DNA from 3 places in the Janthinobacterium sp. GMG1 genome. Region 3 is predicted to be linked to each of the others. Evidence: predicted binding sites of a transcription regulator. Region 3 holds the regulator's gene; each other region holds the start of a gene.
The links. Region 3 encodes HrcA, which represses chaperone genes, less so after heat shock. Its sites were predicted from a motif close to TTAGCACTCNNNNNNNNNGAGTGCTAA; they were not measured.
Positions count from the first base shown of each region.

Region 1: the regulator HrcA is predicted to act here: its motif matches at 1,774-1,800, upstream of rpoH (RNA polymerase sigma factor RpoH).
Region 2: the regulator HrcA is predicted to act here: its motif matches at 1,703-1,729, upstream of groES (co-chaperone GroES).

Region 1 is NZ_JAXQNT010000002.1:63,749-67,026, forward strand. It holds gene SJI03_RS05200 (cell division ATP-binding protein FtsE) at 1-644, shown strand, start outside; gene ftsX (permease-like cell division protein FtsX) at 641-1,561, shown strand; gene rpoH (RNA polymerase sigma factor RpoH) at 1,966-2,859, shown strand; gene SJI03_RS05215 (hypothetical protein) at 2,949-3,215, opposite strand.
Region 2 is NZ_JAXQNT010000001.1:860,454-863,731, forward strand. It holds gene groL (chaperonin GroEL) at 1-1,121, opposite strand, end outside; gene groES (co-chaperone GroES) at 1,172-1,462, opposite strand; gene SJI03_RS03900 (hypothetical protein) at 1,997-2,743, shown strand; gene SJI03_RS03905 (DUF904 domain-containing protein) at 2,900-3,163, shown strand; gene SJI03_RS03910 (cell division protein ZapA) at 3,163-3,278, shown strand, end outside.
Region 3 is NZ_JAXQNT010000001.1:126,475-129,752, forward strand. It holds gene SJI03_RS00550 (hypothetical protein) at 1-174, opposite strand, end outside; gene SJI03_RS00555 (HAD family hydrolase) at 420-1,145, shown strand; gene hrcA (heat-inducible transcriptional repressor HrcA) at 1,261-2,277, shown strand; gene fur (ferric iron uptake transcriptional regulator) at 2,329-2,760, opposite strand; gene SJI03_RS00570 (outer membrane protein assembly factor BamE) at 2,957-3,278, shown strand, end outside.

The DNA of each region.
Region 1 (3,278 bases), on a different contig from region 3:
TTCTGGCCGGCCCGTCCGGCGCCGGCAAATCCACCTTGCTGAAAATGATCGCCGCCATGGAACGCCCCACGTCGGGCAAGCTGATCGTCAATGGCCAGGACATGGCGAAGATCAAGCCGGCCGGCGTGCCCTTCCTGCGCCGCAACATGGGCCTGATCTTCCAGCAGCAAAAGCTGCTCAACGACCGCTCCATCCTGGCCAACGTCATGCTGCCGCTGCTCGTCGTCGGCGCGCATAAAGTTGCCGCGGAACAGCGCGCGCGCGCCGCGCTCGACAAGGTGGGACTGCTGGACCGCGCCATGGCGCGCCCCCTGTCGCTGTCGGGCGGCGAGCAGCAGCGCGTATCGATCGCGCGCGCCATCGTCAACCGGCCGCAAATCATCCTGGCCGACGAACCGACGGCCAACCTGGACCGCGCCAGCGCCAACAAGGTGCTCGACGCCCTGAAAGCATTCCACTCCGTCGGCGTGACCTGCCTCATTTCCAGCCATGACGAACAGATGCTCGACGCAGCCGCCCGCGTGATCCACCTGAAAAACGGCCAGCTGGTGGCCATCGACAAGGCCACGCAGGCGCCCGTCTTCGCCCCGCCCGATCCCGATTTCGCGCCTGGCCTGGATCACGGCGAAGGAGAACAGGCATGAGAGGCTGGTTCCGTCAACACCGCTTCGCCCTCGGTTCGGCGCTGATTCACTTGCGCAAGTCGCCGGGCGGCTTTCTCTTGAACGTCGTCGTCGTCGCCATCGCCCTGTCGCTGCCATTCGCCGGCTTGACCATGCTCGACAATGTCCGCCCCATGTCGGAACAGATGTCCGTCGACCCGGAAATCAGCGTCTTCCTGAAGATCGACACGCCGCGCGAGCAAGCCGTGGCCCTGGCCGGTGCCATGCGCAAGATCGTCGGCGAGCAAAAGGCGAAGATCGTCTTCATCGCGCGCGAACAGGCGCTCGACACCCTGAAAAATAAAAATGGCCTGGCAGATGTACTGAGCACCCTGGGCGACAATCCCTTGCCCGACAGCTATGTGCTGAAACTTGACGCCTTCAGCAGCGCCAGCGAAGCGCAGGATGTCGATGCCGTGGCGGAACAGTTGCGCCACTTGCCAGGCGTGGAATCGGCGCAAGTCGATTCGGCCTGGGTCAAGCGCCTGGCGGCCCTGCTGGGCGTGCTGCGCCTGGTGCTGCTGTTGCTGGCCATTACCCTGGGCGTGGCCGTGATCGCTGTTGTCTTCAATACCATCCGCCTGCAAGTGATGCAGCAGCGCGATGAAATCAGCATCTCGAAATTGATCGGCGCCACGGACACCTTCATCCACCGCCCCTTCTATTACACGGGCGCCCTGCTGGGCCTGTGCGCTGGCGCGCTGGCCCTGGGCGCCGTGGCGCTGGCCATGCAACCGCTGAATACGGCGATTGCCGAGTTTGCCCGCCTGTACGCATCCGAATTCCAGCTGGTGCCGCTGGCGCCGCTACCGATGGCCGGCTTGCTGGCCGTCAGCGCCGGCCTTGGCCTGATTGGCGCCTTCCTCTGCGTGCAGCGCCACCTGGCGCGCCTGAACTGACCTTCCTTTCCATGGCGGCGCTCCGGCGCCGCCATGCGCCCCCCCGCACTGCTATCATCTTGATATTAAGCAAGTATTCTTAAGGCTCGCTTCAGCCAGAGGCCGTAGACTAGCCCTGTTGTCGTGAAGCGCTATCGCGCGATGTACAGACATAGATATCAAGCATTCATTCGCCATAGTATTTAGGCTATCAGGACGATTAAATGTGCTGATTGGCACTCTCAAGCAGAGAGTGCTAATATAGGCACATACCAACAGCAGAACCGCCAAGGACGCCAGATGAAGATGGTGTCGCGATCTGCAAAGTGCAAGACCGAATACGCAAAACCGAACAGACAAACGGACCACGTCGCGTGACGTGGCCAACTGGAACAAAGCAAGACTACGAGGGAGAAAACATGACTATGATGTCCGCAACGTCCGCATTGGTTCCGACCAAAAGTAATGCGCTGGGCCTCGGGTTCACTGGCAATCTGGGTAATATCGACGCCTATATTTCGGCCGTGAACCGCCTGCCCATGTTGACCCACGACGAAGAAATTTCGCTGGCGACACGCCTGCGCGAAAAAAATGACTTGGCCGCCGCGCAAGAACTGGTGCTGTCGCACCTGCGCCTGGTGGTCTCGATTGCCCGCGGTTACCTGGGCTATGGCTTGCCGCACGCCGACCTGATTCAGGAAGGCAATATCGGCTTGATGAAAGCCGTGAAACGTTTCGATCCGGACCAGGGCGTGCGCCTGGTGTCGTACGCCATGCACTGGGTGAAAGCCGAGATGCATGAGTACATCCTGAAAAACTGGCGCCTGGTCAAGGTCGCGACGACGAAAGCACAGCGCAAGCTGTTCTTCAATCTGCGCAGCCACAAGACGGGCCTCGATGCGATGACGCCAAAGCAGATCGATGCGCTGGCCAAGCTGCTCGACGTGAAACGCGAAGAAGTGATCGAGATGGAAACGCGTTTGAGCGGCCGCGACATTGCGCTCGAATCGCCGACCGACGATGAAGATGACAAGTTTTCGCCGATTGCCTACCTGTCGTCGGAGCAAAGCGAACCGACCAAGGTGCTGGAAGCGGAACAAGTGACGCGTTTGCAATCGGAAGGCCTGGAAACGGCTTTGAGCAAGCTCGACGCCCGTTCGCGCCGCATCATCGAAGCGCGCTGGCTGGCCAACGACGACGGTTCCGGCGCCACCCTGCACGCGCTGGCAGAAGAGTTCGGCGTATCGGCCGAGCGCATCCGCCAGATCGAAGTGGCGGCGCTGAAAAAAATGAAGGGCGCGCTGGCCGCCTGGGTGTAATCGAAAGCAATGCCGCAATGCAAAAGGCGCCGCAAGGCGCCTTTTAGTTTTACCACTGATATTTATCAACAGATAAACATTGTCAGCCCTTACGCTGCAGCCAAGCCCTTGGTGATCAGCTCGGCGACCAATTCATTCAGATCCGCGTCGCGTTCCTTGGCCAGGGTCTGCAATTGCAAGACCAGATCGCTGTTCAATTTGACGGCGAATGGCACCAGGCCCAGGGCCTGATCGCGCTTGCGCTGCTCGCGGCGGTCGACGACCACCGCTTCCTTACCGAATGCACCGGCGCCGGGAACATTCATCTTTCCCATCAGTTTCTTGGCATCGCTTTTCGCCAGGGCAGTTTTTTTCATGGTTGTTTCCTGATTTTCAAAACAGCCATTCTACGCAGTAATCGGCGCGCCGCGTGGCCGGCG
Region 2 (3,278 bases), 730 kb from region 3:
CCAGCCAGTTTGGCTACGCGCTCTTGCAGTTTTTCACGGTCGTAGTCCGAGGTCGCTTCTTCGATCTGTACACGCACTTGTTTTACGCGTGCTTCGATCGAGGCAGCTTCGCCGGCGCCATCGATAACGATGGTGTTTTCCTTGCCCACTTCGATGCGTTTCGCTTGGCCCAGTTCGGCCAGGGTCACTTTTTCCAGGGTCAGGCCGACTTCTTCAGCGATCACTTGGCCGCCGGTCAGGACAGCGATGTCTTCCAGCATGGCTTTGCGGCGGTCGCCGAAGCCAGGGGCTTTCACTGCGCAAGTTTTCAGGATGCCGCGGATGTTGTTCACAACCAGGGTTGCCAGTGCTTCGCCTTCGATGTCTTCTGCGATGATCAGCAGTGGACGGCCAGCTTTTGCGACTTGTTCCAGTACCGGCAGCAGGTCACGGATGTTCGAGATTTTCTTGTCGCACAGCAGGACGAATGGGCTGTCCAGTACGGCAACTTGTTTCTCTGGGTTGTTGATGAAGTATGGCGACAGGTAGCCGCGGTCGAACTGCATGCCTTCAACAATGTCCAGCTCGTCGTTCAGCGACTTGCCGTCTTCAACGGTGATCACGCCTTCTTTGCCGACTTTTTCCATCGCTTCAGCGATACGCTCGCCGATCGAGTAGTCCGAGTTCGCCGAGATCGCGCCAACCTGGGCGATTTCCTTGGTCGTGGTGCAAGGACGGGCGATTTTCGCCAGTTCTTCGACGGTCGCTGCAACAGCTTTGTCGATACCGCGCTTCAGGTCCATCGGGTTCATGCCGGCGGCAACGAACTTCATGCCTTCGCGCACGATGGCTTGTGCCAGCACGGTCGCGGTGGTGGTGCCGTCGCCGGCGTTGTCGCTGGTGCGGGAAGCAACTTCCTTGACCATTTGCGCGCCCATGTTCATGAGCTTGTCTTTGAGTTCAACTTCTTTCGCTACCGATACACCATCCTTGGTGACGGTAGGGGCGCCGAACGAGCGCTCCAGAACCACGTTGCGGCCTTTCGGGCCCAAGGTGACTTTGACTGCGTTGGCGAGGATATTGACGCCTTCGACCATCTTGGCGCGCGCTGCGTCGCCGAATACTACTTCTTTAGCTGCCATGTTCAATTCTCCTGAGTTTCGGGATGTATCTGTCTACAACGTGGAAACAATTACTTGACGACGATCGCCATGATGTCTTCTTCGCGCATGACCAGCAGCTCATCGCCGTCAACTTTGACGGTTTGGCCGGCGTACTTGCCGAACAGGACGCGGTCGCCCACTTTGACATCCAGAGGACGGACTTTGCCGTCGTCGAGAATCTTGCCATTGCCTACGGCAAGGACTTCGCCTTGATCCGGTTTTTCAGCAGCTGCATCAGGAATGATGAGGCCGGACGCAGTTTTGGTTTCCTGGTCGAGGCGTTTGACGATGACGCGATCGTTCAATGGGCGCAGATTCATACAAAACTCCTTAAAGTTCAATGGATAGGTGTTGCTAAATGAATACATGCCTGGCACAGCGCCAGGCCTGCTTTCAGTGACCGCCGTTGAAAGCAGCCCGCAACGGTCAAGCAAACCCCATGTCATCCTGTCCTTGCCTGTATCCGGCAGTGGTGCATCGCGGCGTCGCCCGCCGCGTAGCGTTCCCTGCAGTGGTCTGGCAAGCACCATCAGTCCTGAGGATTGCTACGAAAGAGTTTGTTAGCACTCTCTACTAACGAGTGCTAATTATAGGGACGGTAGGGGGCTTATTCAAGGGCTTATTCTCCGGGAAGATAAGCATAGACGTTCTGCGCAGCCTGCATTTACGCAGGGTTTGCGCTGGCGCAAGCCTCGTTCCCGGGCGTCAGCAACAGGCGCGACTCTAGCATGCCGTCCGGAGAGGGGGCGTTCCTGTACGCACAGGAAACAGAGTTTGACTATGAAATTTGATAAGATGATTGCAATTGCATATCAATATCGCCTCAGATCACCACTTGCATCAGAAAGCACACCATGCCATTCCCGACTTCCCGTCCCGCCCTGCGCCTGCTGGGCGCCACCGTCATCGGCCTCGCCTGTCTGGGTAATGCCGCTGCGCAAACGCCCACCATCGCCGACGAAATCACCGTGGCGACCCTGACGCCGCAGGAAAAGGAGATGCTGCTGGGCGATTTGTTCAACGACTTGAACAAGGACGACGACGACCAGGAAGCCCATGTGTGGGACAACGGCGGCGACCGCGGCGTGATGGTCAAAGTCACGTATAACTTTAGCAACTCGGGCATGACGGAGCACAGCCTGAAGGCGCATGTCTGCCGCGACCTGAAATTCGTCGTCACGGCGGGCGGCAAGTCGCAGGACCTGAGCCGCCGCACCTGTTCGCAGAACAGCGGGAAATGGGATGTGCAGGGCAAGGACCCGGCGCCCGTCGTGTATCCGCCGTTCCTGTCCGACGTCACCATCGCCAAGCTGAATGCAAAAGAACAAGCATCGTTGCTGAAGGCCGCCGTGCGCACCTTGAAAGATGAAGAGGATGGCAAGAGCCGCCAGTGGAGCAACAAGGGACTGGGCAATGCGGTGCCGCTGGCAGTGCGACTGACGCCCTCGCGTACGGACGCCAAACCTGGCAGCTACAGCCGTACTTGCCGCGACTTGACGATGGTGCTTGACGGCAAGGGCGGAGAACAGACGCTGACGCGCCGCTCTTGCGAAAACCGCTATGGCGGCCTCGATATCGAACCCGATTACGTCGACGAGTAAAACGCGGCCATCGCGGCGCTGGCGGATGCGTGCACTTGGCGAAAAGCGCCGGAAAAAGCGTGTATTGTCCGCCAACTGCCCTGCATTGATGTAAATATGTGTGACAGCGGCGTGATTCGATTGACGCCCATGGAGCGTCCGCCCTATAGTGGCGGCATGATTTCCGAATTCAACGAATTATCCGACAAAATAGGCCTGCTGGCCGAAATGACCCATGCGCTGCGCCGTGAGAACGCGCAACTGCGCAAGGACAATGCCGCGCTGGCCGCAGATAACGCGCAGTATGTGCAACGCATGCGCGAGGCGCAGGAGCGGGTGGAAGCGTTGCTGGAAAAAATTCCCGAACTGGTGCAAGCTGGCCTGGAGCAAGCCGCTTCGGAAGCGGGCGCCTATATTGCCGAGAACGAGAAGGAAGCGTAATGCCGCGTGTCGATGTCAATATCATGGGCCAGTCCTACAGCATGGTGTGCCGCGACGGCGAAGAGCGCGCGCTGCGCGAAGCGGCGATCTATCTCGATAGCAAAATGAAGGCCAT
Region 3 (3,278 bases):
GGTCTGGCCCACCGTAACGGGCAAGCGTTCCCCGTCATTCAAGAGAATCAGGCCATCCTTGGCCAGGCCGACGACTTGGACTTGCAGATACAGGTTGCCGCCGCTGCCGCCGCAGGCTGCCAGTGTGGCGGCGCAAGCCGCCGCCAGCATCGAGCGCAGGTACAAATTTTTCATACAGTCTCCAAAACGAATTAGGTTGGGTAGCGCAACGCGGACGCTGGCGCCGCATTGGAATGGCGCCTATTTTAGTCTATCTGGCAAGCTGGATGATCTTGCCTTGTATCACCCTGTAACAATTTTTCGCCGGGAAGCGCTGGCCCGGCCCCATTTCACGGGGGCGCAGCCATGCCGGCGGCGGCGATCGGTGCGACAATAGCTATACCCTGCGCACTGTGACGCAGCATCCCATTGTGAGTCCCATGTCCCTTGCTCCTGTAAAACCCGCCGTGCCGCCCAAGGCCATCCTCTTCGACCTCGACGATACCTTGTGGCCCATCGCGCCCGTGATTGCCGCCGCCGAAACCCTGCTGCACGACTGGCTGGCCACGCATGCACCCAAGGTGGCGCAGCAGTTTTCCATCGAGCTGCTGCGCCAGCACCGTCTGGCCATGCTCAATGAACAACCGCATTTCCATGGCAACCTGATCGAGTTGCGCCGCGCGGGCCTGCTGGCCGCCTTCGAGGCGGCCGGCGAGGATCCCGCCCTGGTCGACGGGGCTATCCTGCAATTCATGGCCGCGCGCAACCGCGTCCAGCCGTATGACGATGTCTTGCCTGGCCTGGTCTGGATGCGCCAGCGCATGCTGGTCGGCTCAATCTCGAACGGCAATGCGGACCTTGACATTATCGGCCTGGCGCAGCATTTCAAGGTATCGATCGCCGCCAGCGACTTTGGCGTGGCCAAGCCCGACGCCAGCATCTTCCTGGCCGCTTGCGCCGCGCTGGACGTGGCGCCCCATGAAGCCGTGTATGTCGGCGACGATCTGTATTTCGACGTGACGGGAGCGCAGGGGGCGGGCATGCGTGCCGTGTGGATGAACCGCAAGGGCAGCGATGCCCATCTGGCCGCCGGCGTGCAGCCCGACGCCATCTGCGCCAACTTTGACGAGTTGCTGCGATGGCTGCAGCAGCAATTGGAAGATTGATCGCCGCGGGCCGGGCGAACGTGCATAATAGGCGCTGTTGCTGCACGTTCGGCCGCTTTCGTTGCCGCTTGCCTAAAAAATACTTGCTAAGAAATACTTGCCTAAATAAAACACCATGCAACTCGATACACGTGCCCAAACACTGCTGAAAGCCCTGGTCGAGCGATATATCGCCGACGGCCTGCCGGTCGGTTCGCGCGCCTTGTCGAAAATTTCCGGCCTCGACCTGTCGCCGGCCACGATCCGCAATATCATGGCCGACCTGGAAGAGCTCGGTTATGTGTCCAGTCCGCACACCTCGGCCGGACGCATCCCCACGCCGCGGGGCTACCGCATCTTTGTCGACACCTTGCTGACGGTCCGGCACCTGGACGAGCATATGGTGGAATCGCGCATGCGCCTGCAGACGCCGCAACCGCAAAAAACCATCGCCAACGCGGCGCAGATGCTGTCGTCGCTGTCGCAGTTTGCCGGCGTCGTGCTCAGTCCGCGCCGCGAATCCGTATTCCAGCAAATCGAATTCCTGCGCCTGTCCGAAAAGCGCATCCTGCTCGTCATCGTCGCTCCGGGCGGCGACGTGCAGAACCGTTTATTGCTGACGGAAGCCGACTATACGCCGGCGCAACTGGTGCAATCGGCCAATTACATCAACCAGAATTATGGCGGCCTGTCCTTCGATGCCGTGCGCGTGCGCCTGCAGGGCGAATTGCGCCAGTTGCGCGACGACATGGGCAGCCTGATGCAGGCGGCCGTGGAGGCGGGCAGTGAAGCGATGGCCGACCATAGCGACGACATGGTGATTTCCGGCGAGCGTAACTTGCTCAGCGTGAGCGATCTGTCATCGAATATGCATTCGCTGCGTCAGATGTTCGACATGTTCGAGCAAAAGACGGGCTTGATGCAGCTGCTCGACGTATCGAGCAAGGCGACGGGTGTGCAGATTTTTATCGGCGGCGAATCGAACCTGGTGCCGATGGATGAGATGAGCGTGGTGACGGCGCCGTATGAAGTCAACGGCAAGATCGTGGGAACGTTGGGAGTGATCGGACCGACGCGCATGGCTTACGAGCGCGTCATCCCGATCGTCGATATTACGGCCAAATTACTGTCCAGTGCGCTCAGCCATCACTGATCGTTAGCCGTACAGCGCCGGCCGGCCCCTTGCGGGAACGGCCGGCAGACGTCAGGCTGTTTTGTGCGGGCAGGCTACCTTGATGCAGTTGCCGTAGATGGCCAAAGCGTGTTCGGCGATCTTGAAGCCGCGCTCTTCGGCCACTTTTTGCTGGCGGATTTCGATGTCTTCGTCGAAGAATTCTTCGACCCGGCCACAGTCGAGACACACCAGGTGGTCGTGGTGGGAGCCTTCGTTGAGCTCGAAAATTGCCTTGCCGGTTTCAAAATGGTTGCGATTGAGCAAGCCGGCCTGTTCGAATTGCGTCAGAACGCGGTAGACAGTTGCTAAACCGACATCCATATTGTCGGCCAGCAGAATCTTGTAGACGTCTTCCGCGGTCAGGTGGCGTACCGGGCTACTCTGGAAGATATCGAGTATCTTCAGCCGTGGCAGGGTGGCTTTCAGGCCGCTTGCCTTGAGATCACTAGGATTGTTACTCATGTTTGTTGCTCGTATGTGGGTCAGGTGCTTTATCATATAGCGTTTTAGCGGGGAGTGCCAAAATATGCATTTTTTTGGCAGGCCGGCCACTCCTGGCGTTTTGTTCATCAAATTGAGGTCATTTATGCGCGTAACACCGGCTGTATTGCCATCTCTCTGGCACCGTATTTCATTTCGAGCACCAGTCGTGGCAGGCATGGTCTGTGTCGCGTTGACGCTGTCTGGCTGTGCCAGCCGCGGCATCCTGGGTGAAAAGCCGGCCATCACGTTGAAAGAAGGCAAGGAAGTCGTGCCCGAGCGGGGCGCGCAGACGACGACCGTCACGCCGCTGCAAAAATTCATGTGGTTTTTCTCGCCGTATCGTCCTGACATTCAGCAAGGCAACTTTGTCTCCGAAGAGATGCTGGCCCAGTTGAAAGTGGGCATGACGCGCGACCAGGTGCGTTTCGTCCTCGGCACCTCGTTGCTGACCGACATCTTCCATGCCGACCGCTGGGATTATCCATTCCGCCTGGCCC